DNA from 3 places in the Klebsiella sp. RIT-PI-d genome. Region 1 is predicted to be linked to each of the others. Evidence: predicted binding sites of a transcription regulator. Region 1 holds the regulator's gene; each other region holds the start of a gene.
The links. The regulator CRP, encoded in region 1, controls carbon source genes, mostly activating them, when cyclic AMP is high. The targets are predictions, from matches to a motif close to ATGTGANNNNNNTCACAT.
Positions count from the first base shown of each region.

Region 1 (10,542 bases):
CTGCTAAAGTGATGCACGGTAAAACATCGCCAGTAAGTCATAACGGCGGCGGCGTCTTTCACGCGCTAAATAATCCCCTAACCGTCACTCGCTATCATTCGTTGGTCATTGATCCGCCGACGCTGCCAGAATGCTTTGAGGTAACCGCCTGGAGCGACACACAGGAAATTATGGCTATCCGCCACCGGGAATGGGATCTGGAAGGAGTACAGTTTCACCCGGAAAGTATTCTTAGCGAGCAGGGGCATCAACTGCTGGCTAATTTTCTGCATCGCTGATTTATAGTTGCCTTTAATTGATTTTTTATGCATATTTTGTGATTATATTATCACATTCGCTTTTGCATAAAGAAGGGTGGGCACGACATGGCAACTGAACAACCGGCAATAACACGCGCAACGTTTGATGACGTTATCCTGCCGATTTATGCACCGGCTGAGTTTATTCCGGTTAAAGGATCAGGGAGCCGGGTATGGGATCAGCAGGGGACAGAGTACATTGATTTTGCTGGTGGCATTGCCGTTACCGCGCTGGGGCACTGCCATCCGGCGCTGGTTGATGCGCTAAAAGCGCAGGGTGAAATGTTGTGGCACACCAGTAACGTATTTACTAACGAGCCGGCACTGCGTCTGGGACGTAAGATTGTTGAGGCCACGTTCGCCGAGCGCGTAGTATTTATGAACTCCGGCACCGAAGCTAATGAAACCGCCTTCAAGCTGGCGCGGCACTATGCCTGCGTTCGCCACAGTCCTTATAAAACGAAGATTATTGCCTTTCATAACGCGTTTCATGGACGTTCACTATTTACCGTCTCTGTCGGTGGTCAGCCAAAATATTCCGACGGCTTTGGACCAAAACCGGCAGATATCATTCATGTTCCATTCAATGATTTACACGCGGTGAAAGCGGTAATGGACGATCATACCTGCGCCGTGGTCGTTGAGCCTATCCAGGGAGAGGGTGGCGTAACGGCGGCAACGCCGGAATTCCTGCAGGGGCTGCGTGAGCTGTGCGATCAGCATCAGGCGCTACTGGTATTTGATGAAGTTCAGTGCGGCATGGGGCGTACCGGCGATTTGTTTGCGTATATGCAGTATGGCGTGACGCCGGACATTCTTACCAGTGCTAAAGCACTGGGCGGCGGCTTCCCAATTAGCGCGATGCTTACCACCCATGAAATTGCCAGCGCCTTTCATGCCGGATCGCACGGCTCGACCTACGGCGGCAATCCGCTGGCCTGCGCCGTGGCAGGGGCCGCATTCGATATCATTAATACGCCTGAGGTGCTGAGCGGCGTTAATGTTAAACGTCAGCGCTTTGTTAATCACCTTCAGCAGATCAATGAAAAATACGCGCTGTTCAGCGACATTCGCGGCATGGGGCTATTAATCGGCGCTGAATTACAAACCCAGCTCAAGGGCCGCGCGCGTGATTTCCTCACTGCTGCCGCTGAAGAGGGCCTGATGGTGCTTAATGCCGGACCGGACGTGCTGCGTTTCGCCCCTTCGCTAGTGGTGGAAGAGGCCGATATTGATGAAGGCATGAAACGGTTTGCACAGGCGGTCGCTAACGTCCTCAACCGTTAGCGCGGCCGAATTTTTTGTTCAGCCAGCTTCCATGATGCGGGCGCTGACGCCATGCTACCGATGAAATAGTATGCATGGTGTTCAGATGGCCGATAATGCGCTCAAGGTGGCGCTCCATGGTGCTTAACGGTCCATGGAGCGCACCGCCGTCCGGCGCTTGCAGAATATTCACATCACCCGTGCTTCCCGGACCTTCCGATTCCAGCCGCTGCTGACAGCGCTGCAGGGCAATTTCACAGGACTGCAGATACTGTACCGCCAGATCCGGCGTCAGCATATTATGCTCCCGCGCCAGCGTGGTCATCGCATTAATGTGCTCGACGATAAACTGACTGTGGGTGACCCACAGCTTCATATCTGCCAGATACTGCGAGTTAAAGCCAGGCTCCTGCATCGCCTGATTTAATGAGTTGAACAGGGTGTTATGCGCCTGGTTTACGCGCATACGCTGATACGCGAGTGTCGGGGCCTGCGGATCGTTGCTTAAAATCAGACGCAGTGCATCCTGGTCGGCTTCCAGCGCTGCCCACGCGTTCTGACGTAACAGACCACTTTGCCACTGCGGCCATAGCCAGACCATACCGCCAAAGGCGATAAGACAGCCGAGCGCGGTATCAATCATACGCGGCAGAATAAACTGCTCGCCGTTAAGGTTAATCAGCTGAAGGGTATATACGGCCGTTACGGTGAAACCGATCGTCGCCCAGCCATAATTTTTTCGCAGGATCAGATAGCTAATCAGGGTGATCAACAGCATTGCACAAAGCGTATAACCGTCAGGCACCTTCAGGTGCAGCGTTACGCCTGCAATCACCAGCCCTACCAGCGTGCCAAGCGCACGATGAAGAATACGCACCCGCGTTGCACCATAGCCGTTTTGCGTCACGAACATGATGGTCATCAGCACCCAGTAGGGTTTAGTGAGATGTAAAACGCTGCCTGCCAGGCTGGCGATACTGAGCATCACGCTAATTCGGGCGGCGGTGCGTAAGGCAGGCGACTTGAATGAGAGGTAGCTTTTGAGCGCCGACCACAGCGGTGGACGACGCTGACGATCGGCCATCAGATCGCGCGGGTAGAGTGGGCGAAGCGTACGCAGCACGCGGGCGATGCGGCTAAAATGCCAGGTGCAAAACTGGCCGACCGGATTATCCGGATTCTGGCGGGCAATTTTTTCCAGCGCCTCAAGCTGCTTGTCCATCGTAAAACGGCCAGAGTAATGATGATAAAGGATATCATCTGCCATCACGCGTAAGCGGGCGGCAATGGTCCGGGCATTCCAGCGGATCACGGCTTCAGCATGACTCTGTTCCACCAGCTTTTGCACCTCTTCCGGCTGGTGGAGGCTAACCGAAATATGCTCCTGTAAATCCAGCGCCATCTGGAACATCCAGCGCAGACGCTTGTAGTTTTCGTGTTTTTTTTCCGACAGCATATACAGCTGCTGATAGCACTGGGTAATTAAATCCACCGTTTTCTGCTGACGTACCAACAGCGGGGGCAGCGCCTTTTCCGGCGCGGTATGCTGGGTCAACAGGCTGTATTTTGCTTCACAATAGTCTGCCAGCTGGCGATAGAGCAGACTTAATGATTCCCGCAACGGCTGTTCGCGCCATAGCCAGAACCAGAACCAGTTAAAGAGTCCATACCAGAGCGTGCCCATGGCATACAGCAGCATTGGCTGCCAGACAGGCACAGAACCGGCAAGGCTCAGGGTAAAGATGGCTGCAATTAAGGATGCCGGAAGCAGGCGGGCATGAAGCGGGCCGATTTCCGCTGTCACGCCGAGTACCATTGCCAGCGCGGTCAGCACCAGCGGCAGCGGCGCACCCTGCGCCAGCAGAAGCTGAACCGCCAGACTACTGCCCGCGAACATCGCGCCGCCGATCGTCAGCCGCTTAAAAAAGCGCTTATGCGGCGTATCAAGACCGGCAATATTACAGCAGGCGGGAACGAGGGAAAAAAGCAGGCCGTACTGAAGCTGGCCGAGCAACAGGCCGATAGCCACGGGCAAACAGAGCACCAGCGTTTGCCGAAGTGCGTAGTTTATTTCCGGGTGATAAATCAGCCTGCGCCACATAGCGATAACAGCATCGGCGCATTACTGGGAATGCGCCGCGTGTCGACTCTAGCGGGTGCCGTAAACGACGATAGTTTTACCGTGCGCGGAGATCAGGCTCTGATCTTCCAGCATTTTCAGGATACGTCCCACCGTTTCGCGAGAGCAGCCTACGATCTGGCCGATCTCCTGACGGGTGATTTTGATTTGCATACCGTCCGGGTGCGTCATGGCATCTGGCTGTTTAGCCAGGTTAAGCAGCGTCTGCGCAATACGGCCGGTCACGTCGAGGAAGGCGAGGTTGCCCACTTTTTCGGATGTCACCTGTAAACGACGCGCCATTTGTGAAGAAAGGCGCATCAGGATGTCCGGATTTACCTGGATCAGCTGACGGAATTTTTTGTAGGAGATTTCCGCAACTTCACAGGCGGTTTTTGCACGTACCCAGGCACTACGTTCCTGACCTTCTTCGAAAAGGCCCAGTTCACCGATAAAATCGCCCTGGTTGAGATAAGAAAGGATCATTTCTTTCCCTTCTTCATCCTTAATGAGCACTGCCACCGAGCCTTTGACGATGTAATACAGCGTCTCTGCTTTTTCACCCTGGTGAATTAGCGTGCTCTTTGATGGGTACTTATGAATGTGGCAATGAGACAAGAACCATTCGAGAGTCGGGTCTGTTTGTGGTTTGCCAAGCACCATGCGCGATTATCCTCTGTTATAAGCTATCTCCGGCGGCGAAAGGGTACTGCCTCCGGGTTGCAATCGTGTTTGTCCCTCAGCGAGGAAGTTGACTGTCGGTATGTTCCGCAGCCAAATCTAATTCCTTTGCATACATGCGTCAAAGTCAATGTATCACTGCGGTATCTGATCTGTTTTAACATAGCTTTTGCCGCCTGTCTCCTGGTGTCTCGCTTCAGCATGACGCAGGTCGTCTTCCGTTGCGAGAATTGTTATGTGCGCGTAATCTGTGGAGAAAATTTCAACGCTGGAGTGGATGTTATGCAAGCACGCGTCAAGTGGGTCGAGGGGTTAACGTTTTTAGGTGAGTCGGCTTCCGGGCATCAGGTGTTAATGGATGGTAACTCTGGTGATAAAGCGCCCAGCCCGATGGAAATGGTGCTGATGGCCGCAGGTGGATGTAGCGCGATCGATGTGGTGTCTATCCTGCAAAAAGGGCGTCAGGACGTCACAAATTGCGAGGTTAAACTGACCTCTGAGCGCCGGGAAGAAGCGCCGCGTCTGTTCACGCATATCAATTTGCATTTTATCGTCACGGGTAACGATCTGAAAGATGCGGCCGTCTCGCGCGCCGTCGATCTCTCTGCCGAGAAATATTGTTCTGTAGCGCTTATGCTGGGTAAAGCCGTCAATATCACCCATTCATACGAAGTGATTGCCGCATAATAATCTTGCCCGATAAGCCTTTGCTGTCGGGCACTTGCGCACCTTTTACTCAATTGTCTTACCTTCCATCAGACGCTGAACCAGCGGCAGCATGATCAGCTCCATTGCCAGGCCCATTTTCCCGCCCGGCACCACTAATGTATTAATGTGAGAAATAAACGAACCCTGAAGCATGGCCAGCAACCAGGGATAGTCGATCCCTTCCAGATTACGAAAGTGAATAACCACGAAACTTTCGTCCAGCGAGGGAATGCTTTTTGCCGCAAATGGGTTGGAGGTGTCGACGGTGGGTACGCGCTGGAAGTTAATATGGGTCCGGGAAAATTGGGGGGTAATAAAATTAATATAGTCATCCATTGAGCGAACCACGGAGTCCATGACGGCTTCGCGTGAATGGCCGCGCTCGCCGGTGTCGCGAATTAATTTTTGTATCCACTCCAGGTTCACAATCGGCACTACGCCAACCAGTAAATCGACATGACGCGCGACGTCATGCTGGGGGGTGACAACGCCGCCGTGCAAACCTTCGTAAAATAATACGTCGGTCGGCTCCGGCAGCGGTTGCCAGGGGGTAAACGTTCCTGGCACCTGATCCCACGGTACGGCTTCATCGTACGTATGCAAATATTTGCGCGCCTGACCGGTTCCCGACTGTCCATATTCAATAAATGTCTGCTCCAGCAGATTGAAGTCATTCGCCTCCGGGCCAAAATAGCTGATATGCCGTCCGGCATCCCGGGCTTTGCGAATGGCCATGTCCATTTCCGGGCGAGTATAGCGATGAAAGCTATCGCCTTCGACTTCCGCTGCATGCAGATTAAGCTGGGCAAAAATCTTGCGAAACGCGAGACTGGTCGTCGTGGTCCCCGCGCCGCTGGACCCTGTTACCGCAATCACTGGATGTTTGGCAGACATAGCAACTCCCTGAAGAATCAGTAAATTAGCCGCGGAACTGCGTGCGAGGCATGATATTGACCGTCTCATGCAGTTCTGACCACACCAGTACGGCTTCGCCTGTCTGGAGCTGGTGTTTAACGTCGGCGACTTTTTGCTCAAGTGAACGCTCATGTTCACCATAATCAGTACCTTCACGCAAGACAAAGCTTTCGATCAGGCTATAGAGAGTATCTGGGTCGAGATCCTGCCAGGGAATAATCACCTTAAGCTCCGAGGTATGTAGTTAGCCAGTCGGGTATGCGTTTTTCCAGCCACATTTCCGGATGTCGCAGCGTACCGCCCACGAATCCGACATGACCACCGTGTTCGGTGAGCTGATACTCGACCTGCGGCGGTAGCGTGCCTGGCTCAGGAATAACGTGATGATCCATAAACGGATCATCTTTAGCATGAATGATAAGCGTCGGTTTAGCTATCTGACTGAGCAACGGCATCGCGCTGCACTTACGATAATAGTCGATAGCGTCGGTAAAGCCGTGAATGCGCGCCGTAATTAAATCGTCAAACTCGCGCAAACGTCGTACCTGCTTTAATTGTGCCAGCTCGATTGGCAGAGTGCCGGGAAAGGCTTTCAGCTTGCGCGTTGCATTGCCCTTCAGCAGATTAAGCAAATAGCGCTGATACACCCGGGAGAAGCCTTTTTCCATATGATAACTACAGGCTTCCAGTACAAAAGGAGCAGAGACGATAGCGGCGGCATTCAGCGGTGCGTTATCGCCTTCTTTGGCCAGCAGGCAGGCGAGCATATTCCCCCCCAGCGAGTAGCCAACCGCCGCAGTGGGCGCATTGCCAAATTCGCGCTTCAGCCAGTGTAAAAACCAGGTACCGTCTTCAGTTTCACCTGAGTGATAAATGCGGTTAAGCCGATTCGGCTCGCCGCTACAGCCGCGAAAATGCATGACCACCCCAAGCCAGCCACGGGCTTTTGCAGCATGGATCAGACCATGTGCGTAAGGACTGTGCAGGCTGCCTTCAAGCCCGTGAAAAACCACCAGCCTGGGTTTATGCCTGGCCTGATGGGGATCTTCGCTCCACGCCAGATCGATAAAATCACCATCCGGCAGATCCAGGCGCTGCCAGACCGGCGTAAATTGAACCCGACGGCGCAGCAGGCGCGGCAGCATGGTTTGCAGATGGGGATTCCGCGCCCCGGGCATGGGGCGAAAAAAATGCGAATCGTGGTGCCCGACAGGCGATTGTTCAGATGAAATGTGAGCCATGACTGAGGATAAATTAAGAAAGTTGCGCCGTAATATAACCTGTAATCATGATTACAGTTTATTCATTTAAGGGGCGATTCCTTGCTCGGCCAGCAGATTACGCGAAAAAAGATGAATATCCACGCCGGGCTTGCGTCGCCATAGCCGGGCTTTACGCGCGCCGGTCGCGATGCTCTCGCCGGTTTCTTCCAGCATTCCCGATGCTTCAATACGCCGGATCAGACTTTTGCGCTGGATCGGTTGCCCAAGAATAATTTCTGTTGCCTCCTGGAGTTGCGCATGAGTAAAGACCTCAGGCAAGCAGTAAACCGGCAGCAACGAATATTTGGTTTTTTGACGCAGGCGATGCAGGGCAATCTGCACAATGTTGGCATGATCAAACGCCAGTGCATAATCAGTAAGCCGCTGCACCGGAAGCCATTTAGCTTCGCTGACGCTGTCGATATGCGGTGCGCAGTCCACCCACGATATCAGTGCAAACCAGCCGATCGTCAGACTCCAGCCGCGCGGATCGCGATCCGGGCCGGAAAACGTTTGCAGCTCCTCCAGCCAGGAAGGCGATACGCCGGTCTTTTCGGTAAGTTTGCGCAGCGCGGTATCGCGGGTAGAGCCATCGTGCTTCAGGTCAATGAAGCCGCCCGGCAGTCCCCAGCGTCCCTGATGTGGCTGACTGGCACGCTCTACCAGCAATACGCAAAGTTCGCCCTGATGTAGCGTAAACAGTACGCTATCCACAGTCACCAGCGGCGATGGAAAACGGCTGGCATCGTAGTTTTTCAGATATTCCGCTTCTGTCGTCATTAACTGTCGCCACTCTCAGTTACAGGGGACTCTAGTTTACCAGTCCGGCTGTGCACAAAAAACACGCTTTTTTTATTTTCAATATCAGCCAGTTATCGCTATTTTATGATTTTGGTTAAAAAATAGCTTGTACTATTTGTGTCTTAGAGACATTATTAAATTGTCTTAGGGACAATAACTGGCTGAGAGGGCAAAGAAATGGCAATGAGATTGCAGTTATTTATCGATAATCAGGACGTTGCTTTAACCACCGGCGTTTTTCCTGATGGCGCGGTCTGGCTGAAAGTCACGGGTGAATTGCCTGCCAGCGCCCATTTAATGCGTATTCGCGCCGCAGCCCTGTGCGACATGAATGATTTTATGTTGCTGGCTCAGTTAGTTGATGCTGTACGCCATACTACCGATGTTCTGGTTAGCCATCTTGAACTTCCCTGGCTGCCGTGGGCGCGTCAGGATCGCCATATGGTGGCCGGCGACAGCTTCGCATTGAAAGTTTTTGCCCGGCAACTCAATCTGCTCGGGTTCGATAAAGTCAAAGTGCTTGACCCGCACAGCGACGCGGCAGCGGCAGCCATCGACAATTTTATTACTGTCCCGCAAGACGCGTGCCTGCTGCACAGTCGGACGCTGGCACGTCAATTTCAGCAGCAGGCCCTGATGCTGGTCGCTCCCGATGCCGGTGCGCTGAAGAAAATTGATGCGGTGGCCAGAGCGGCAGGGACCGCCGACTATGCGGTATTAACCAAAAAACGCGATGTCGCGAGCGGCAATCTGACGGGTTTTGCACTGGTCTCCGGGGACGTAAAAGGACGGGATCTGCTGATTGTCGATGATTTATGCGATGCCGGCGGGACATTTATCGGCTCTGCCAGCGTTTTGCGCGAAGCAGGAGCACGCAGCGTTAGCCTGTACGTTACGCACGGTATCTTTTCTAAGGGGGTAGAAAATTTGCTTTCAAACGGCATAGATGCGCTTTATACCACGACCTCTTTGGCATCGCCTGCGCTGGCCCATCCGAATCTTGAACTGATTGATATTAACGATATCTACGCGGCTTAATGGAGAAAACATGATGAAAATGAACCCTATTCTGGCTATCGACGGCTATAAAGTGTCGCACCGTGTTCAGTATCCGCAGGGCACCACTAAAGTCTATTCCAACTTTACACCGCGTAGCGATCGTTTCTTTCAGTCTCCGCTTGCCGACGGCAAACTGGTGTTCTTCGGCTTACAGGGCTTTATGCAATGGTTTTTGGTCGATCTGTTTAATGACGCGTTTTTCGCCCGCCCGGAAGACGACGTGGTGAATGAATACAAGCAGATTATGGATAGCTATCTGGGACGCGATGCCGTTGCCGTCGACCATATCCGCACGCTGCACCGGACAGGCTACCTTCCGTTACACATCAAAGCGCTGGATGAAGGCAGCAAAGTGCCTATGAAAGTGCCGGTATTGACGATTACCAATACTCGCGAGGATGCGTTCTGGCTGGTTAACTACCTGGAGACAGTACTCTCTGCCGAGCTGTGGAAAGCCTCTACCAATGCCACCATCGCCCACCACTATCGTAAAATTTGTGCGACGTGGGCGGATAAGACCTGTAGCGATCTTTCGCATCTGGATTTTCAGTGCCACGATTTCTCTTTTCGCGGCATGGCAGGCTTACAGGACACCATGCAGGCAGGCGGTGGTCATCTGCTCAGTTTTAAAGGCACCGACAGTATTCCTTCTATTCTGTATGCGCGTGATTACTATACCGATGGCGAAGAATATTTTATCGGCGCCAGTATTCCGGCCACCGAACACAGCGTGATGTGTATGGGCCAGCATGAAGGCGAAATTGAAACGTTCCGTCGTTTAATTGTCGATCTTTACCCGCAGGGATTTGTGTCGATTGTTTCAGACACCTGGGATTACTGGCGCGTATTGACTGAATATACCCGGGAATTGAAAGCGTCGATTATGAACCGTGAAGGGCGTGTGGTATTTCGTCCGGACAGTGGCGATCCGGTCGACATTTTGTGCGGGACCGGAGCGGACGATGATACGCGCGCGGATCGTAGCCCGGAAGAGAAAGGATCCGTTGAAGTGCTGTGGGAGATTTTTGGCGGTACGGTAAATGACAAAGGATATAAAGTTCTCGATCCGCATGTCGGTTTAATTTATGGCGATTCAATTACTCTTGAGCGAGCCAATACGATCCTGCGTCGTCTGGAAGCGAAAGGCTTTGCCAGCTCGAATGTGGTATTTGGCATTGGTTCATTTACCTATCAGTACAACACCCGCGATACCTTCGGTTTTGCGATGAAAGCCACGTGGGGCCAGGTTAATGGCGAAGGGCGCACGATCTTCAAAGAGCCTAAAACTGATAACGGTATGAAACGCTCCGCCCGCGGTCTGCTCCGCGTTGAGCGCGATGCCCAGGGCGAACTGGTGCTTCACGATGAACAGACCTGGGCGCAGGAGCAGGAAGGCGAGCTTAAAACCCGTTTCCTGGATGGTAAACTTCTC
Region 1 is NZ_LGIT01000004.1:20,793-31,334, reverse strand. Features, by position in the region: gene pabA (aminodeoxychorismate synthase component 2) at 1-278, shown strand, start outside; gene argD (bifunctional acetylornithine/succinyldiaminopimelate transaminase) at 366-1,586, shown strand; gene AC791_RS03450 (YccS/YhfK family putative transporter) at 1,576-3,666, opposite strand; gene crp (cAMP-activated global transcriptional regulator CRP) at 3,715-4,347, opposite strand; gene AC791_RS03440 (OsmC family protein) at 4,648-5,052, shown strand; gene AC791_RS03435 (phosphoribulokinase) at 5,098-5,967, opposite strand; gene AC791_RS03430 (YheU family protein) at 5,993-6,211, opposite strand; gene AC791_RS03425 (hydrolase) at 6,213-7,229, opposite strand; gene AC791_RS03420 (NUDIX hydrolase) at 7,296-8,030, opposite strand; gene prs (ribose-phosphate diphosphokinase) at 8,229-9,089, shown strand; gene AC791_RS03410 (nicotinate phosphoribosyltransferase) at 9,103-10,542, shown strand, end outside.

Region 2 (10,542 bases), on a different contig from region 1:
AATAATGTTCATATTCTTCCTATGGGTTCATTTGGCCCCGCAGGGGGGCGGATTTTATCATAATAATTCGGGCGCTGCTTCTCTTTTACCGCAGGCGCTATATGTTGGTCAGATGTAAACAAATATCCGGACCAACATGACGTATCTCACTGAATTTAAAGTGGGGTGCCGCAGAGAGTTTCTCAAGGCCTGGCAGAACACACAGCCCGCGGGCATCGCTCCCCAGCAGCGTCGGGGCCAGATAGACCACCAGCTCATCGACCAGTCCGGCCGCAATCAGCGCGCCGGCAAAGGTTGCTCCCGCTTCAACCCAGAGACTGTTAATCTGCTCGCGGCCCAGCTGCATGAACAGCAGTACCAGGTCCAGATGACCATTATGCTCAGCAACTTTCAGGGTTTTTGTCCCCTGCGGCCACTGTCGTGCATCCTCATGGGTACGCGCAAACCAGGTGTCACCCGCCTGCTGGACGATCCGATGCGCCGGGCTGACGCGATTGCCACTGTCCACCACAATGCGTAAAGGCTGGCGCAGTTCTGCCTGCGGATAGAGGGCCTGTGTATCAGGAGACAGCTCATTCCAGCGCACGGTGAGCTGCGGATCGTCAGCCAGCACGGTGGCGCTGGTGGTGAGAATGGCGTGACTTTGCGCGCGCAGGCGCTGGACGTCGCGCCGGGCTTCAGGAGAGGTGATCCACTGGCTTTCCCCATTCGCCATCGCGGTTCGTCCATCAAGCGATGCGCCAAGCTTAAGCTGCACATAGGGAAAGCCGGTACGCATCCGCTTAAGAAATCCTTTATTTAACGCTTCAGCCTCGCTCATCATCAGGCCGTGACTAACCTCAATCCCTTCTTGCCTGAGGCGATACAGTCCGCGTCCGGCAACCTGGGGATTTGGATCCTGCATCGCGGCAACCACGCGCGTAATACCAGCATTAATCAGCGCTTCGCAGCATGGGGGCGTGCGCCCGTGATGACTGCACGGCTCAAGCGTAACGTACGCTGTCGCCCCGCGGGCATTTTCGCCTGCCATTCGCAGCGCGTGCACTTCTGCATGTGGCTCTCCGGCGCGATGATGATAGCCCTCACCGACGATCCTGCCGTCTTTGACAATCACACACCCTACGTTAGGGTTGGGATGCGTTGTAAAACGACCACGCTGCGCCAGCTTAAGCGCTCGCGCCATATACATTTCATCCTGCATGATGTTAATCCTGTAAGCGGGCGATCTCTTCGCCAAACTCTTTAATGTCTTCAAAGCTGCGATAAACCGAGGCAAAACGAATATAGGCGACCTTATCGAGTTTTTTGAGCTGTTCCATGACCAGATTACCGATCATCTTACTGGGAATTTCGCGTTCACCGGTTGCCCGAAGCTGCGATTTAATATGGTTCAGGGCCATTTCAACGTCATCGGCGCTGACCGGCCGTTTTTCCAGCGCCCGAAGAATACCATTACGCAGCTTATCCTCATTAAACGGCTCGCGCACATCGTTACTTTTCACCACCCGGGGCATCACCAGCTCAGCCACTTCAAAGGTGGTGAAACGTTCATTACATACCAGACACTGACGTCGACGGCGTACGGAAGACCCCTCCCCTACCAGACGAGAATCAATCACTTTGGTATCTACGGCTAAACAGAATGGGCAGTGCATATCGCGTCCTGACGAGGGAGTAATGTGAAATATAGTTTACCCTGAACTGAGACGACTACAAAGTGAGAGCTTTTGAGACTTTGGATCGATGGCAGATGCGCTATTATCCTCTACCATAATGAGAATGTGAGTCTTTTTGAAGGGATCGTCGCAATGACAAGACGTTATGTAAAAGTAGTGGTGCTGGGAAGCCTGTTTTCACTCAGCGCCTGCGCACCACAAAGTGAGGTTCGTCAGCTTCATCAGAGCGTCAGCACGCTTAATCAGGAGATGACCAAACTGAACCAAGAGACGGTCAAAATCACCCAGCAAAATGCATTGAATAAAAACTCCGCCAGTGGGGTGTACTTGCTGCCGGGTGCGAATACACCAGCCCGCCTGAATAGCCAGATTGGTATGCTGCGCATGTCGCTTGCCAATATTACACCTGACGCCAACGGGACCCGTCTGACGCTGCGTATTCAGGGTGAATCTAACGATCCGTTACCTGCATTTAGCGGAACCGTTGAATGGGGGCAAATTCAGGGAACAACCCAGGATCACCGCGAGGTTAATGTTCAGAACCAGCTGATCACAGCTCCGGCCAGCACTCTGGCGCCCAGCGATGTTGACCTGCCATTACAACTTAACGGCATTACGCCCGAGCAGTTAGGTTTTATTCGCATCCATGATATTCAGCCTGCACAACAGCCGTAGTTATCCCGGATTCACTTTTTGAGTTGCGGCACACCCGGCATCACCGCCGGGTCTGCTGTTATTTGGCCTGCGCCAGCAAAGTGCCATCACGTTTGCCCCTCCCCTGCGACAGTCATCATCACTCATACTTATTTAAATCCTGTAAATGTTGGCAATGAAACAGGTTGCCAGTACAATGCGCGCCGTTAATGTACGCAAACGTGAACGCAATCGATTACGTGTGTGACAAGAATGTGAAACAACACATATTTTTGTGAGCAATGATTCTTATAATAGGCACCACAGAAATTTGAAACATTCAGTAACGCGAAGTCATCTTTTCATTCCCGAATGGGATTTTTTTCAAACAGTGGCATAACTATGAAACATACAATTCTTGCAGCAGGCGCAGTGCTGGCACTCTCTTCTGGCTTCACCGCTCAGGCAGCCGAACAGGAAAAACCGCAGTTCGTCTCCGACTGGTGGCATCAGAGCGTCAACGTTGTTGGCAGCTATCACACCCGCTTTGGACCGGCATTACGTAACGATACCTATCTGGAATACGAAGCGTTCGCCAAAAAAGACTGGTTTGACTTCTACGGTTACGTGGATGCGCCACGCTTCTTTGGGGGTGATGGTGATTCCCGCGGGATCTGGAATCATGGTTCTCCGCTGTTTACTGAAATTGAACCGCGTTTTTCTATTGATAAACTAACGAATACCGATCTGAGCGTTGGCCCGTTCAAAGAATGGTACTTTGCGAACAACTATATTTACGATATGGGTCGCAATCAGGCAGGCCGTCAGAGCACCTGGTACATGGGTTTGGGTACCGACGTGGAAACCGGTCTGCCAATTGGTCTGTCGCTGAACGTGTATGCGAAATATCAGTGGCAGAACTATGGCGCATCCAACGAAAACGAGTGGGATGGCTATCGCTTTAAAATTAAATACTTTGTGCCTATTACCGACGTGTGGGGCGGCCACCTGAGCTACATCGGCTTCACCAACTTTGACTGGGGTTCAGATTTGGGCGACGACCAGTACCGCACCAGTAATTCTATCGCCTCCAGCCACGTGCTGGCGCTGAACTACGATCACTGGCACTACTCAGTGGTGGCCCGTTACTTCCATAACGGCGGACAGTGGAATGATGGCGATCGCCCGGTATGGCAGGCAGAGCCGATTAAATCCAACGGCTTCGGCTGGTATCTGGTTGCAGGCTATAATTTCTAATCGCCTTGCTCGCCAAAAGCCGATCTACCGATCGGCTTTTTTTGGCTTATTATCCGATGCAGCGTAACGCGCGGGTATGATCCAACAGCCACGGACGTAAATACCCCACCGTGTTTGAAAAAGGCAAAACATCCTCCGGCAAACAAATGCCATACTGCTGCTGAATATGTTCGCGACGGGTGATCACGCGCTGCCATAGCGCCGGATACTCGCGCGCCAGCACCTCACGCAGTTCCCAATCGGCCAGTGCGACGGTATCTTCGATGCTGGCACCGGCATACCCAGGTCGGGACGGAATAATATCGATTTGCAGCAGCATCCCACTGCGTAAAATCGCCTCAGAATTTGGCCCAATCGGCGAGCAGAGCCACTCTTCATCGGCAACCAGGTGACCGGGATTGAGATGCCAGCGGTATTTTTCTTTAGGTAGCACCTGCTCAATTAATGCATATATCTCCCCGCCGCGCATACCGATCCGCAGGTTTTCCAGCCAGCTAACCACCGCCAGATAATAGGGTTTTGCCATCACCTCAAGGTAGTCGGCAACGTCCGCAGGCAGCTCGAGCGCATCGGCGACCACGTAAGCCGCACGGCTGCTCAACCCGCCTTTAAAACTGGTGGTAAGCGAAAACTTATCTCCCCGCGCAATGATCTTATCCCCCGGATAGAGACCGGCATGGGCGAAGCGTTCCCCGGTGGCGGCAATCATCACCACGTTATTAGGCTGCCCTTCCGCCGCCAGCAGCGAGCCGATTTGCTTTTCCGTTTTACCCAGTGAAATAGCATTCATCGCGGTCAGTATGGCCGTTGATGCCAGATTGGCACCATATTCATAATGCGCCAGCTCATTCGCATTGTTTAAGGTGCGCACGCCGCTATCAGGCGCGATAAACAGTGCCGTTGCGTTAGTAAAATCGCTCTGCCCCTGCACGGCCTGGCGCAGGGCATCAACGATAAAGGCCGGAAGATCGAACACAGTCTGTGCGCTGTCTGCCATTCCGGTGAATAACTTCCAGCCCACCAGTCCATAACGTTTACCTGCGCTAATACCCGCCTGCGCAAGCTGTTCGGGCAGGGAGTGCAGATTATCCATAGGCTGATTGGGCAGTGAAAACCACGGAGCATGGATCACCGTATTCGGCAGCCGCGCATGGGCGGCCAGTTTGAGATTTTCGTTGCCTAAGACCAGGACTGCATCGCCCGTGCTGTGCAGTACCAGTAACGCTTCTTCAAAGCGTGGAATAAAACCGGTGAGGTATTCAAAGTTGCCGCCGTGCTCTTTGTCGGCGTAAATAATCAGCGCATCCAGCTGCTGCTGCTGCATTCTGGCGACAACGTTATGTTTACGGGCCCGAAGAGTGTCGTTACTGAGGATCACTGAGGGTACATCATGCCAGACGGCAGGCGGCGTAACGTTTTGCAGTTGAACAGATGAAAGGGAACAGATCACTGGCATTACTCCATGTCAAAAGCCATTTAACATGGAGAGTAGCGAATATTTGCGCTGCTGTAATAAAAAAATCCCGGTCCTGCGACCGGGATTCCATATCTGAACTGAAAGTCAGTTTACGGCAGAATTGACGGTTGATCCGCCCCTTCTTTCTCAACTTTCTGCTGCAGCATGTGCTCGCGTCGCATCCCGAGTTTCAGCGCCAGCGCTGAGGCCACGTAGATAGACGACGCCGTACCGATGGAAACACCGATCAGCATGGTCAGCGAGAAGCCTTCCAGTACCGGACCACCAAAGAGGTACAGCATTAGAATAACCACTAACGTAGTACCAGAGGTAATCAACGTACGGTGCAGCGTCTGGGTCAACGACACGTTAAAGATTTCGTAAGGCGTCCCGCGACGAATTTTGCGGAAGTTTTCACGAATACGGTCGGATACCACGATGCTATCGTTCAGCGAGTAACCAATGACCGACATCAGTGATGCAACGATAGTCAGGTCAATCTCGATGTGGAATAACGACAAAATGCCCAAGGTGATAATCACATCGTGCGCCAGCGAGATAACAACCCCGGCTGCCAGTCGCCACTCAAAGCGGAAACCGACGTACACCAGGATTGAAATCAGCGCCACCAGCAGCGCCATTGCCCCGGTTTGTGCCAGATCGGCACCTACGCTTGGCCCCACAAATTCAATACGCTTAACGGCGGCGTTTTGATGGGTGGCCTCATTAATGACGCTCAGTACCTTGCTGCCCAGTACCTGGCCGCCGTTTTCACCCTCGGTCGGCGGCATGCGGACCATGATGTCATGGCTGCTACCAAAGTTTTGCAACTGCGGCTCTTCAAAGCCGGCTTTTTGCAGCGCTTCGCGCATCACGTCCATATCAGCGGGTTTTTCAAGGGTGATTTCAATGACGGTACCGCCGGTGAAATCAAGCCCCCAGTTAAAACCGCGGATGCCCATAACCACAATGGCCGCCACCAGCAACAGGCCGGAGATGCCAAAAGCCCAGTAGTCCCAGCGCATAAAGTCATAGACTTTACGGCCGTGGTTCAATTGTTCAACAGTATATTCCTGTGCCACATCGCACTCCTCAGATTGACAGCTTGTTGACGCGTTTGCCGCCATACAACAGGTTTACGATGGCACGCGTACCGACAATCGCGGTAAACATCGACGTCGCTACACCAATACCGGTAGTAATCGCGAACCCTTTAATTGCCCCGGTGCCCACGGCATACAGGATCAGGACTTTAATCAGCGTGGTGATGTTCGCATCGAAGATGGAGCTGAATGCGCCAGCATAGCCTTCATTGATGGCCTGCTGCACAGAGCGTCCGTTGCTTAGCTCTTCTTTGATACGCTCGTTGATCAGTACGTTAGCATCAACCGCCACCGCAAGTGTTAACACGATCCCAGCAATCCCGGGCATACTCAACGTCGCCCCCGGTAGCAATGACATGATACCGACGATCAGCACCAGGTTTGCCACCAGCGCACTGGTCGCAATCAGACCGAATTTCTTGTAGAAGACCAGCATGAACAGGATAGAGACCACCAGACCCGCCAGACACGCTTCAAGACCCTGCTTGATATTCTGCATACCCAGCGTTGGACCAATCGTACGTTCTTCAACAATCTGAATTGGCGCAATCAAGGCACCGGCACGCAGCAGCAGCGAAAGCTGGCGCGCTTCATTTGGATTGTTGATGCCGGTAATACGGAAGCTGTTACCCAGGCGAGACTGGATATTCGCCACGTTAATCACCTCTTCCTGTTTCACCAGGATAGCGCGACCGTTAGCATCTTTTTTACCGCTGTCTTTGTATTCCACAAACAGGGTCGCCATCGGCTTGCCGATATTGTCCTTGGTGAAGTTAGACATGATATTGCCACCTGCGCTGTCCAGCGAGATGTTAACCTGCGGCTGATTGTACTCATCCTGGTTGGACGTCGAATCGGTGATATGGTCGCCGGTCAGGATCACACGCTTGTACAGTACAACCGGCTGGCCTTCACGCATCGACTTCACTTCGGAGTCGCCAGGAATACGGCCAGAGGCGGCGGCAGCCTGATCGACGTTAGTGTTCACCAGACGGAATTCAAGCGTGGCTGTGGCACCCAAAATTTCTTTGGCCCGGGCAGTATCCTGAATACCTGGCAATTCAACCACGATGCGGTCAGCACCCTGACGTTGTACCACCGGCTCGGCGACACCCAGCTGGTTAACACGATTGCGCAGAATGTTGATATTCTGCTGCACAGCATATTCACGGGCTTCGCTCAGGCGGGCATCGGTCATTACGGCGCGCAGTGCATTACTGCCCTGGCTCGAAATGACTAAATCCTGGTGACGTTTACTCAGATAAGAAACGGCATCATCGCGCGCAGCGGCATCACGGAAAGTAATGCTCAGACCATAGTTATTTTCTTTGCGAACGGTCGTATACGGTATGCCTTTTTCACGCAGATCGCTGCGCAGGCCGTCGATATTCTGTTCCTGGAGTTTACCCAATGCCGTGTCCATATCCACTTCCATCAGGAAGTGAACGCCACCACGCAGGTCAAGACCAAGCTTCATCGGCTCAGCGTTAATAGCAGCCAGCCAGCGTGGCGTTGCCGGAGCAAGGTTAAGTGCCACGACGTATTTATCGCCCAGGACATCCACCAGCGCTTCACGGGCGCGCAGCTGCGTGTCCGTAGAGTCGAAGCGCACTAAAATCGCTCCCTCTTCCAGCGCCATAGACTTCGCGGCAATTTTTTCTTTTTGTAACGTATTCTGGACCTGGATCAGCGTTTGCTCACTGGCGGCGCTACCGCGCGCACCAGTGACCTGAACAGCCGGATCCTCACCATAGAGGTTGGGAAGCGCATAAAGCAGGCCGACGATAATCACGACGACCAGCATAACGTACTTCCACAAAGGATAACGGTTTAACACGGCAGTTCCCTTTGGGAAATCAATAAATTACAGCGCCTTCATCGTGCCTTTAGGCAGAACGGCAGCTACGAAATCACGTTTGATAACCACTTCCGTGGTGTCATTCAGCGCGATGGAGATATAGCCGGTTTCCGCCACTTTGGTGACGCGTCCAACCAGTCCACCGTTGGTCAACACTTCATCACCTTTGGCAATAGAGCTCATCAGGTTTTTGTGCTCTTTGGTACGCTTTTGCTGAGGACGTAAGATCATGAAATAGAAAATCAGACCGAACACAACCAGCATTAAAATTAAAGACATTGGGCTGCTTTGACCCGCGCCGCCCGGTGCTGCTATCGCATCAGAAATAAAAAAGCTCATTCAAATTCCCTCATTATTAAAATTAATCAACGTTTACAGGAGGCACATCTCGCCCCTGACGCTGGTAAAAATCGGTGACGAAGCTCTCTAATTTACCCTCTTCAATAGCCTTGCGTAAACCAGCCATTAAACGCTGGTAGTATCGCAGGTTATGAATAGTATTGAGACGCGCGCCCAATATTTCGTTACAACGGTCAAGATGATGCAAGTAGGCGCGTGAGTAATTGCGACAGGTGTAGCAATCACACTCAGCATCGAGCGGACTGGTGTCACTTTTATACTTCGCGTTACGGATTTTCACTATGCCGTCGGTTACGAACAGATGGCCATTACGGGCGTTACGCGTTGGCATTACGCAGTCAAACATATCAATGCCGCGACGTACGCCTTCAACCAGATCCTCTGGTTTGCCGACGCCCATCAGATAACGCGGTTTATCAGCCGGGATCTGCGGGCAAACGTGCTCCAGAATCCGGTGCATGTCTGCTTTTGGTTCGCCAACGGCCAGCCCGCCGACAGCGTATCCATCAAAACCAATGTCCACCAGACCTTTAACCGAGATATCACGTAAATCTTCGTAAACGCTGCCCTGAATAATACCAAACAGGGCATTTTTGTTGCCGAGTCCGTCAAAGCGGTCGCGGCTACGTTGCGCCCAGCGCAGCGACATCTCCATTGAACGTTTAGCGTAATCCCAGTCCGCCGGATATGGCGTACATTCGTCAAAGATCATCACGATGTCAGAGCCCAGATCGAACTGAATTTCCATCGACTTTTCCGGATCGAGGAAGATCGGATCGCCGTTGATCGGGTTGCGGAAATGTACGCCCTGTTCAGTGATCTTACGAATATCACCGAGGCTGAATACCTGGAAACCACCGGAATCGGTGAGAATAGGTCCTTTCCACTGCATAAAATCATGTAAGTCGCCATGCAGCTTCATGATTTCCTGGCCCGGACGCAGCCACAAATGGAAGGTATTACCCAGAATAATTTGTGCGCCAGTGGCTTCCACTTCTTCCGGCGTCATTCCTTTTACAGTGCCGTAAGTGCCCACGGGCATAAACGCCGGCGTTTCGACAACGCCGCGTTCAAACACCAGGCGGCCACGGCGTGCGCGTCCGTCGGTGGTATCCAGTTCGAATTTCATTTTTTCTCCAGTACGCCGGAAAAACAGTCCGACGGTAAAGCTTATATCGCGGAGTTATCCCCGACACGTTCATTAATCGCGGACGGATTGTACGTGATATACATCGCATCACCATAACTAAAAAAGCGATATTGCGCGCTAACTGCCTGCTCATACGCCGTCATGGTGTGTTTATAGCCTGCAAAAGCCGACACCAGCATGATCAGCGTGGATTCCGGCAGATGGAAATTGGTCACCAGCGCATCAATGACTTTGTATTGATACCCCGGATAAATAAAGATTTGGGTATCGCCAAAGAACGGCTCAATAAGACTGTTTTTGGCCGCCTGCGCTGCGCTTTCCAGCGAACGTACGGAGGTGGTTCCTACGGCAATCACGCGGTTACCGCGAGCTTTGGCAGCCAGCACGGCATCGACCACATCCTGCGGAACTTCCGCATATTCGGAGTGCATGATGTGGTCTTCAATGCTTTCAACGCGCACCGGCTGGAAGGTCCCCGCACCCACATGCAGCGTAACAAACGCCATTTCAACGCCTTTATTGCGCAGACGTTCAAGCAGCGGCTCATCAAAATGAAGACCGGCCGTCGGCGCGGCAACGGCGCCCGGCTTCTGGCTGTAAACGGTCTGATAAAGCTCGCGATCGGCGTCTTCATCCGGGCGGTCGATATAAGGCGGCAATGGCATATGGCCGATAGCGTTGAGAATATCCAGCACCGGGCGTTGGTCGTGAAACTCGACTTCGAAAAGCGCATCATGGCGCGCCGTCATGGTGGCATGAATACTTTCATCATCGCCCAGCAGCAGTTCCGCACCCGGTTTGGGCGCTTTAGAGGCGCGAATATGTGCAAGAATACGTTTATCGTCCAGCATACGCTCTACCAGCACTTCAATCTTGCCGCCGCTGGCCTTGCGACCAAACAGGCGCGCCGGGATCACCCGGGTATTATTAAAGACCAGAAGATCGCCGGGGTTGAGCTTATCGAGCAGATCGGTGAAAGTACCATGCGTCAGCGCCCCTGTTGGCCCGTCCAGAGACAGTAAGCGGCAGGCGCTTCTTTCCGGCTGCGG
Region 2 is NZ_LGIT01000009.1:123,884-134,425, reverse strand. Features, by position in the region: gene ribE (6,7-dimethyl-8-ribityllumazine synthase) at 1-12, opposite strand, end outside; gene ribD (bifunctional diaminohydroxyphosphoribosylaminopyrimidine deaminase/5-amino-6-(5-phosphoribosylamino)uracil reductase RibD) at 98-1,201, opposite strand; gene nrdR (transcriptional regulator NrdR) at 1,206-1,655, opposite strand; gene AC791_RS07210 (DUF3251 domain-containing protein) at 1,809-2,351, shown strand; gene AC791_RS07205 (nucleoside-specific channel-forming protein Tsx) at 2,712-3,566, shown strand; gene AC791_RS07200 (M24 family metallopeptidase) at 3,616-5,022, opposite strand; gene secF (protein translocase subunit SecF) at 5,133-6,104, opposite strand; gene secD (protein translocase subunit SecD) at 6,115-7,962, opposite strand; gene yajC (preprotein translocase subunit YajC) at 7,990-8,322, opposite strand; gene tgt (tRNA guanosine(34) transglycosylase Tgt) at 8,345-9,472, opposite strand; gene queA (tRNA preQ1(34) S-adenosylmethionine ribosyltransferase-isomerase QueA) at 9,514-10,542, opposite strand, start outside.
Region 2: a site for CRP is predicted at 2,682-2,699, ahead of AC791_RS07205 (nucleoside-specific channel-forming protein Tsx). Genes of this name have one in related genera too.

Region 3 (10,542 bases), on a different contig from region 1:
AACCGGCGCCAGTCTTGCCCATTCCAGGAGTCCAATAGTGTCAAACTGGGTATCGGCGTCGAAAATCCAGCCGCATGCCTGATATCCTTGTCCACTATTAAGACTGCGTCGCCAGCGCTGATGCTCAGGTAAATTAAGTGCCGCCAGACCTTTTTTCAGGGGATGTGCATGAGTATGTCCGGCAGCAGAAGGAAGAGATGCAGTGTTCATTCGCGGCTTATCCAGCAGCGTCACGGACAATTTTCCCTGCTCGGTAAATATCAGCTCGCGCACGCCACCGTATTGCTGCCACCAGTTTTCCAGCGCCTGCTGGCTCTCTTCACTGGCCCTGTCACGCTTATTGGCGACAATAACGTCGGCTGCTGCCAGCTGATCGCGGAAGTTTTCATTGGCGACGGCTTTTTCATCCAGCAGAAGGCGCGGATCCAGCAGGCACAGTGTCGCCTGAAGTTCTATCCAGGGTTCATAAACCGGGGCGGTCAGCAAATCGAGAATTTGTTTCGGATGGCCCAGCCCGGTTGGCTCGATCAACAATCGGTCAGGTTTTCCCTGGCGCAAAAGCGTATTGAGTCCGACCTGCATGGGTAAACCGTTGACACAGCACATGCAGCCGCCGGGGATCTCTTTAAGCAATGCGCCGCTTTCTGCCAGCAGGGCACCGTCAATGCCAACTTCACCGAATTCATTGACCAGAACGGCCCATTTTTCGTTTGCCGGTTTATGGGCCAGCAAATGCAGGATTGACGTGGTTTTCCCGCTGCCGAGAAAACCGGTAATGAGATTGGTTTTGGTCACGTAAGCTCCGTACATTATAACAATTTGTCACAGCTTACGCTAAAGCACCGGAAAACGTTAATCGTTCAATGTGTCGATAATCGCCTGACGGGCGCCTTTCTCATCTAACAGGGTCCAGGCACGCTGAATCGCATTGACAAAATCAGCGTCAGCGGGCAAATCGGTGGCAAAAATCGCTTTTAAGGTCAGTAAACTCGTCACGCGCTGTTGCGGATCGCTGCCTGCCACCAGGGCGTGGATCTGGTCTGCCAGCGGATCGCGAATATCTATCTCATTTCCCGCCTCATCCACGCCGCTGACATAGCGCATCCAGCCTGCAATACCCAGCGCCAGCAGTGGCCATGCGCTTTTACGCTGTAAATGAATGCGAACACTTTCCAGCATACGTTGCGGCAATTTCTGACTGCCGTCCATCGCAATTTGCCAGGTGCGGTGCTTCAGGGCCGGGTTGGCAAAGCGTTCAATCAGGCTGTCGGCATAGGCATTAAGATCCACCCCGGTTATTGTTAGCGTAGGGGCCTGCTCGCTGGACATCAGACGACGGACAGCCTGGCGAAACGGCGCATCCTGCATACAGTCGCTGATATGCTGATGTCCCGCGAGATAGCCCAGATAAGCCAGAAAAGAGTGGCTACCGTTCAGCATCCGCAGTTTCATCTGTTCCCATGGCATGACATCATCAACCATCTGTACGCCTGCGACTTCCCATTCCGGGCGTCCTGCAACAAAATTATCTTCTATTACCCACTGAATAAACGGCTCGCAGCTAATCGCACAGGGATCGAAAACGCCCAGGTGTTCGGCGATTTCATTGAGCGACGCAGGTGTCGCCGCAGGTACAATACGGTCTACCATGGTGGCAGGAAACGTAACGTGCTGCTCAATCCAGGTTGCCAGTTCCGCATCCCGTTTATGCGCCATCCCCAGCACCGCATTTTTCACAATGTGTCCGTTATCAGGAATATTGTCGCAGGAGAGTACGGTAAATGCGGTCAAACCGCGCTCGCGACGTCGCGCCAGCGCTTCGACCAGAATACCCGGTGCCGAGTGGGGTTCATCAGGATGTTCTAAATCATGCACAATGCGCGGCTGACTTTCATCAAGACGCCCGGTGGCAGGATCAATACAGTATCCTTTTTCGGTGATCGTTAAGGACACAATCGCCACCTGCGGCTCACAAAATTTCTCAATTATCGCCGCCAGCGAATCCAGCTTCGCATTAAGACATTCATTCACGGCACCCACAATAATGGCCTGATTGCCCTGCGCCCCTTTTTCCAGCACGGTATACAGATGAGCCTGCTGGCGCAGTTGACTCATCAGTTCATCACCGCTGAACAGGCTGATTTCACTGATTCCCCAGTCGCCGCCTTTGACGTCCAGCACCCGATGCGTCAGTAAAGCCTGATGCGCACGGTGAAACGCGCCAAAACCAAAGTGCACGATACGTGAGCGCAGGCGTTGTCTGTCATATGTCGGTAACTGCACGGTATCAGGGAGCGAGGAGGAGGCAATAGTCTTCATTATAAGTACACTCTATTAACTAACGATTAACATATGTCAGTGTAAAGTTATATGACAGCAAATTAAATTGGTGTGCCTGAAATATCCGGGGAATGTGAGCTGGATCAATCAATGGTGGGGCGCAAATTGACGCCTCAGGTGAAACATGTATGGTAGTCTTCATGAACTTGTCATTAATTGGTATAACAGCTTAAGAGGGTGCAGCGATGGAACAAACGTGGCGTTGGTACGGGCCAAACGATCCGGTATCTCTGGATGATGTGCGTCAGGCTGGCGCAACGGGCGTGGTCACGGCATTACATCATATTCCTAATGGCCAGGTCTGGCCGTTAGATGAAATCAAACAGCGTCAGGCGCTGCTGGCGGAAAAAGGCTTAACCTGGTCGGTTGTCGAAAGTATCCCGGTGCATGAAGAGATCAAAACGCATTCCGGTCAGTACGAAACGTGGATTGCCAACTATCAGCAGAGCATCCGCAATTTGGCCGCCTGCGGGATTGATACCGTATGCTACAACTTCATGCCCATCCTTGACTGGACGCGCACCGATCTCGAATACACCCTGCCGGATGGCTCAAAAGCGCTGCGTTTTGACCAGATCGCGTTTGCCGCGTTTGAGTTGCATATCCTCAAGCGTAAGGGCGCAGAGGCGGACTATAGCGAGCAGGAACAACAGCAGGCGCAGGCGTACTTTAATGCCATGAGCGGCGCTGATATTGAAAAGCTGACGCGCAATATCATTGCCGGTCTGCCTGGCGCAGAAGAGGGCTACACGCTGGACCAGTTCCGCGCACGGCTGGCTGAATATGACCATATTGATAAAGCCCGGCTGCGTGAAAATATGGCCTGGTTCCTGCGTGCAATTGTTGCAGTGGCAGATGAAGTGGGCGTTCGCCTGGCGGTCCATCCTGACGATCCGCCGCGTCCCATCCTTGGCCTGCCGCGTATCGTTTCTACTATTGACGATATGCAGTGGCTGAAAGACACGGTCGACAGTATTAATAACGGTTTCACTATGTGCACCGGTTCCTATGGCGTACGCGCGGATAATGACCTGGTGCGGATGGTTGAAACGTTCGGCGATCGTATCCACTTTACGCATCTGCGCGCCACCTGTCGGGAAGAGAACCCTAAAACATTCCATGAAGGATCGCACCTTCAGGGCGACGTAGACATGGTGGCAGTGGTTAAAGCGGTACTGGCTGAAGAACTGCGGCGTAAAAAAGCCGGCGATCTGCGGCCTATCCCGTTCCGTCCGGATCATGGCCATCAGATGCTTGACGATCTGCGCAAGAAAACCAATCCGGGTTATTCAGCGATCGGGCGTTTAAAAGGCATGGCGGAAGTGCGTGGCGTTGAGCTGGCGCTGAAGCAGACGCTGTTCCCTGAACTGCTGTAAACCATAAAAAAGCGATAGCGGCCTGTGCCGTTATCGCTTTCCACTGTGCTATCGGGTGGCTGTGGCGCCTGACAAACGTACCGTCAGGCGCCAGGGATTTAGTCAGCGCGACCCATGTAGCGGCACTCTTCGATATGAATGCGGATTTTCTCACCGGTGGTCAAATATTCTGGCACCTGAACCACCAGGCCAGTCGACATTTTAGCCGGCTTGGTACGCGAGCTGGCTGATGCGCCTTTAATACCCGGTGCTGTTTCAACAATTTCCAGATCCACCGTCTGCGGCAGCTCCAGCGCCAGAAGCTGGCCATCCCAGGTCAATACCTGCATATCCGGCATTCCGCCTTCAGGAACAAACTGCAGCTCTTCTTCAATCTGATCTTTGGTGAAGGTGTAGGGGGTGTAATCTTCTTTATCCATGAAAACGTACTCGTCGCCGTCAACATAGGAGAAGTCAACAAAACGGCGGGTCAGGGTGACAGTATCGAGAATGTCGTCGCCTTTAAAACGCTCTTCAACCTTCAACCCGGTACGCACATCGGAAAAACGCATTTTGTACAGCGTTGCTGCACCGCGGGCGCTCGGTGACTGAATGTCAATATTCTTAACAATCAGCAGTTTGCCGTTATAGTTCAGCACCATACCTTTTTTGATTTCATTCGCTCTTGGCATTGCAGTAATCCTGTTTACGCAGATGTATAAAATATCGCGTCAAGGTACTCGTGACGCGGCTTTCAGGCAAGGGGATTTGCAGGGTTTTGCTATCTCTGCGCAAGAGATGCTACTGTGCTTTCTGTTGCCTGCTCAAAAGAGAGTCATTATGCCATGTCGTGCGGACTGCGGTGCCTGTTGCACAGCACCTTCTATTTCCAGTCCCATCCCCGGCATGCCTGACGGCAAGCCAGCAAACACCCCCTGTATTCAGCTTGATGAACACCTGCGCTGTAAGATTTTTACCTCGCCGCTGCGCCCGAAAGTGTGCGCCGGGCTACAGCCTTCTGCCGAGATGTGTGGTGAGACGCGCGCGCAGGCGATGACATGGCTAATTGATCTCGAAATGCAGACCGCCCCTTAAACGTCTTTAATACGCATCAGACAGGCAAAACCGACCATGCACATAAACAGGGCAATCCAGAACACCGCGTGGTAACTCCAGATTTCGGCGACGATCCCTGCCAGCGAACCGGCGATGATCCAGCCCACGCGCGTGGTGTTGCTGTATAACGTGGTGGCTGACCCGGCCTGACCCGGCATCAGATCCTGAAAATAGAGCATACCGATACCGGCCAGAATACCGATATAGATGGCGTTAAGCAGCTGCATTGCCAGCAGCAGGGCAGGCGTGTGTACCGTCAGCATACCGAGATAAAACAGCAGGCCGGCGACGATGGCGATGCGCATCAGAAAGCGTTTTCCAAAACGTTTTGCGTAATAGCCAGCAATCAGCATGGTGGGGATCTCAAGACCCGCCGCCGTTCCCATCATTACGCCAGCGAGTTTTTCCGGCAGATGCAATTCGTTAATGATAAACAGCGGCATATTGATGATGTACAGGCTATTGGTGCCCCACATCAGCGTACAAATCACGAACAGTAACAGCGTATCGCGGCGGTTGCGGCGCGGCGCTTCGATGCTGCCCGACGCCGCTGTCACGAGCTTCGGCATGGTCGGCAAAAATAAACGAACCATTACGCCGCACACCATAAATGCTACGCCAGCGCTGAGATACATTGCGGTAAAGCCAAATCCCATCGCCAGCGCATAGGCCAGCGGCGGACCAATGACCCACGCCAGCGAAACCTGCGCCCGCAGAATCGAGCTGAACATTACCGCTTCACGTCCGGTGCGGTCGGCGTGTTCACGTGCCAGAGCGAACATTTGCGGGTTAGCCGTCGAGCCAAAGCTACTTAAGAAAACGCCAATAAACAGCAAAATAAAGTAGTTCCGGTTCCAGGCAAATAACAGGCACGCCAGCACGCCCAGCACACAGCAAAAAACAATCAGGCTTTTACGATCGCCTTTGCGATCCGAACGTCCGGCCAGAAACTGGCTGACCACGATGCCAATGATTGCGCTACCGGTAAAAAAGAAGCCGACCATCGCCGGTCGGGCGTGGACTTCATTGGTCAGAAACAGACTCAGCGTCGGCGTCTGCAATGCCCCTGCGATACCCGTCAGAAAGGCGACGATCAAAAAGGACGCGGAGGTAAAATCAAACGCGCGCGGTGGAGAGGCGACAGGCATATTTTGCATCGGATCGTTCAGGCTTAATGGGAGGACGCCGGATTTTACGCTGGTGCAGTCAAAATAAATAGAGTGGGCGATCAAATCCGGCACAATAAATCAAAACGACTTTTCATATTTATCAGCAATGGCTGAACAAGCTGAAGTTCTGTCTGCGAACCTGTTATGTACGTCAGCAGATTGACACTTTTTGACATGAAATGTGCTGTAGCTCTAAATTCTGTTATCCAAAACATAACATTTCTTGCAGGAAAGCGCTGAACGTACCAGACTCCTTGAAACGTTTCAGCGTCATCTTTCCATTAACCGTAACCGGGATGGCGCATTTTTTCTCAATGTAGCTGAAACGATTCAATTCAGCGGAGAGGAGACCCATGTTCCAGTTATCTGTGCAGGATATTCATCCCGGCCAACAGGCAGGGAATAAAGAAGAGGCCATTCGTCAGATTGCCGCTGCGCTCGTGCAGGCCGGTAATGTGGCTGATGGCTATGTTGATGGCATGCTGGCTCGCGAGCAGCAGACTTCCACTTTTCTCGGCAATGGCATTGCCATTCCACACGGCACCACTGACACCCGCGATCGGGTGCTGAAAACCGGGGTTCAGGTTTATCAGTTTCCACAGGGCGTGGCCTGGGGCGAAGGGCAGACTGCCTGGGTCGCTATCGGTATTGCTGCCAGCTCTGACGAACACCTGGGCCTTTTGCGTCAGTTGACGCACGTACTAAGCGACGATTCTGTGGCAGAACAGTTGAGAACTGCCACCACGGCTGAAGAGCTGCGTGCCCTGCTGATGGGTGAAAAGCAGAGTGAAATGCTGAAACTCGATAATGCTACCCTGTCACTGGACATTAGCGCCAGCGATCTGGTGACGTTGCAGGCGCTGAACGCTGGTCGCCTGAAAGAAGCGGGCGCGGTGGATGCCGGTTTTGTTGCCCGTGCAGTCACAGAGCAACCGCTGAACCTGGGGCAGGGCGTATGGCTGAACGACAGTGCTGAAGGCAATCTGCGCAGCGCCATCGCCGTCAGCCGTCCGTCATCCGCTTTCGATCTCGAGGGGCAGCCGGTTGGTCTGCTGCTGACGGTAGCAATGGCGGACACTCAGCCTGTTGCCGTACTCGACCGCCTGAGCCGCCTCCTGCTTGACAATAAAGCTGACCGCCTGCTGAAAGCCGATGCCGCAACGTTGCTGGCGCTGTTAACCAGCGATGATGCATTGGCTGACAACGTGCTGAACGCCGAGTTTGTGATCCGTAATGAACACGGTCTTCATGCGCGTCCCGGCACCATGCTGGTCAACACGATCAAGCAGTTTACCAGCGATATTACCGTTACCAATCTCGACGGCAGCGGCAAGCCTGCCAACGGTCGCAGCCTGATGAAAGTGGTTGCGCTGGGCGTGAAAAAAGGCCATCGCCTGCGCTTTACCGCGCAGGGTGCCGATGCTGAACAAGCGCTGAACGCTATCGGAACGGCCATTGCCGCCGGTCTTGGGGAGGGCGCAGCATGAGCCGTCGCGTAGCAACCATCACGCTTAACCCGGCTTACGACCTGGTTGGATATACCCCGGAAGTCGAGCGTGGTGAAGTCAATCTGGTGCGCACCACCGGCCTTCATGCCGCCGGTAAAGGCATCAACGTCGCCAAAGTACTGAAGGATTTAGGCATCGACGTGACCGTGGGCGGTTTTCTCGGCAAAGACAACCAGGACGGATTTCAGCAACTGTTCAGCGAGCTGGGTATTGCTAACCGGTTTCAGGTTGTTCAGGGCCGTACGCGTATTAACGTCAAGCTGACCGAAAAAGACGGCGAAGTAACAGATTTCAACTTCTCCGGTTTTGACGTCACCGCGGCTGACTGGGAGCGCTTTGTTGCTGACTCCCTGAGCTGGCTGGGACAGTTCGATATGGTGTGCGTAAGCGGCAGTCTGCCGGCCGGCGTTAGCCCGGAAGCGTTTACCGACTGGATGACGCGTCTGCGTAGCCAGTGTCCGTGCATTATTTTTGACAGCAGCCGTGAAGCGCTGGTGGCCGGTCTGAAAGCCGCACCGTGGCTGGTTAAACCCAACCGCCGCGAACTGGAGATTTGGGCCGGACGTAAACTGCCTGATTTGCAGGATGTAATTGAAGCGGCCCATGCGTTGCGCGAGCAGGGGATTGCTCACGTGGTTATCTCGCTCGGCTCCGAAGGTGCGCTGTGGGTTAACGCATCCGGCGAATGGATTGCCAAACCGCCATCTGTTGACGTTGTCAGCACGGTAGGGGCCGGCGACTCCATGGTCGGCGGACTGATTTACGGCCTGCTGATGCGTGAATCCAGCGAACACACATTACGTCTGGCGACCGCCGTGGCTGCTCTGGCCGTGAGCCAGAGTAATGTCGGCATTACCGATCGTACCCAGTTGGCCGCGATGATGGCGCGCGTTGACTTACAACCCTTTAATTGACAGCAGGAGAGGCATAATGAAAACGCTGCTGATTATTGACGCCGGTCTCGGACAGGCCCGCGCCTATATGGCGAAGACTCTGTTACGTGCTGCGGCGCAAAAAGCACATGTTGAAATCACCGATAATCCTGACGATGCCGAACTGGCAATTGTTCTGGGTAATGCACTGCCTGCGGACAGTGCGCTAAACGGTAAAAACGTTTTTCTGGGCGATATTAACCGCGCAGTGTCCCATGCGGATCTGTTTTTAAGCGAAGCACAAGCCCAGGCAACACCGTACAGTGCGCCTGCTGCCGCGCCAGTGGCATCAGTCACGCCAGCAGGCCCGAAACGCATCGTCGCCGTTACCGCCTGTCCGACCGGGGTTGCTCACACCTTTATGGCGGCTGAGGCCATCGAAACCGAAGCGAAAAAACGCGGCTGGTGGGTAAAAGTCGAAACCCGCGGATCGGTCGGGGCAGGTAATGCGATTACGCCGGAAGAAGTGGCCCAGGCCGATCTGGTGATTGTGGCCGCCGATATCGAAGTTGACCTGGCGAAATTTGCCGGTAAGCCGATGTATCGTACCTCTACCGGACTGGCGCTGAAGAAAACCGCGCAGGAGCTGGATAAAGCGCAGGCCGAAGCGCGTCCGTATCAGCCGTCGGGTCAGCGTTCGGCAACCACTACCGACGCGAAAAAAGAGAGCGCAGGGGCTTATCGTCACCTGTTAACCGGCGTCTCATACATGCTGCCCATGGTGGTTGCAGGCGGTCTGTGTATCGCGCTGTCATTTGCCTTCGGCATCAAAGCGTTTGAAACTAAGGATACCCTCGCGGCAGCCTTAATGCAGATTGGCGGCGGTTCAGCCTTTGCGTTGATGGTACCGGTGCTGGCAGGCTTTATTGCCTTCTCTATTGCCGACCGTCCTGGCCTGACGCCGGGTCTTATCGGCGGTATGCTGGCAGTGAGCGGCGGCTCGGGCTTTATCGGCGGGATCATTGCCGGTTTTCTGGCGGGTTACACGGCGAAGCTTATCAGCACTCAGGTGAAACTGCCGCAAAGTATGGAAGCGCTAAAGCCGATCCTGATTATTCCGCTGTTCTCCAGCCTGATTGTTGGCCTGGCGATGATTTACCTGATCGGTCAACCGGTGTCGCTGCTGCTGAACTGGCTAACCGTATGGTTGCAGAATATGGGCACCGCTAACGCCGTTCTGCTGGGTGCGATCCTGGGCGCGATGATGTGTACCGATATGGGTGGTCCGGTAAACAAAGCGGCCTACGCATTCGGGGTTGGCCTGCTGAGTACGCAGACGTATGCGCCGATGGCGGCGATCATGGCGGCGGGTATGGTTCCACCGCTGGCGATGGGCCTTGCAACGCTGATTGCCGGACGCAAGTTCGACAAAGGCCAGCGTGAAGGCGGTAAAGCGGCGCTGGTACTGGGGCTGTGCTTCATCTCTGAAGGGGCGATCCCGTTTGCCGCCCGCGATCCGATGCGTGTTCTGCCGTGCTGTATCGTTGGCGGCGCAGTCACGGGTGCCATTTCTATGGCGGTAGGCGCAAAGCTGATGGCACCGCACGGCGGCCTGTTTGTGCTGCTGATCCCGGGAGCAATCACGCCGGTGCTGGGATATCTGCTGGCAATTGTCGCCGGTACGCTGGTTGCCGGTATATCTTACGCGTTGGTAAAACGCCCGGATGTACAGACGGCAGCGAAAGTCGCGTAATCCTCTGTGCAGGTAAAAAGGGCCGATTTATCGGCCCTTTTTTATGGTTTTATCTCAGGCTAGTTGCTGTGCCTTTAACCACGCAATTTCTTCTGCCCAGATGTCCGGATTAATCGTCTCAAGAATCAATGGAATACCGTCAAACCGGGAGTCCTGCATGATCCAGCGAAAAGCATCGTGGCCAATATTACCTTCACCCAGACTGTGGTGACGGTCGACCCGGCTGGCAAACTGGCTTTTGGCATCGTTAAGATGCATTCCGCGCAGATAAGTAAACCCGACAATGCGCTCAAACTCCGCGAAGGTCTTCGCCGTCTCTTCAGCGCTGCGTAAATCATAGCCGGCGGCAAAGGCGTGGCAGGTATCAATACAGACGCCGACGCGGGACTTATCTTCAACGCCGTCAATGATGGCGGCCAGATGCTCGAA
Region 3 is NZ_LGIT01000009.1:1,884,134-1,894,675, reverse strand. Features, by position in the region: gene AC791_RS15220 (CobW family GTP-binding protein) at 1-795, opposite strand, end outside; gene AC791_RS15215 (mannitol dehydrogenase family protein) at 853-2,319, opposite strand; gene uxuA (mannonate dehydratase) at 2,526-3,716, shown strand; gene yeiP (elongation factor P-like protein YeiP) at 3,815-4,387, opposite strand; gene AC791_RS15200 (YkgJ family cysteine cluster protein) at 4,536-4,790, shown strand; gene setB (sugar efflux transporter SetB) at 4,787-5,968, opposite strand; gene fruB (fused PTS fructose transporter subunit IIA/HPr protein) at 6,334-7,467, shown strand; gene fruK (1-phosphofructokinase) at 7,464-8,402, shown strand; gene fruA (PTS fructose transporter subunit IIBC) at 8,419-10,113, shown strand; gene nfo (deoxyribonuclease IV) at 10,168-10,542, opposite strand, start outside.
Region 3: a site for CRP is predicted at 2,412-2,429, ahead of uxuA (mannonate dehydratase). Genes of this name have one in related genera too.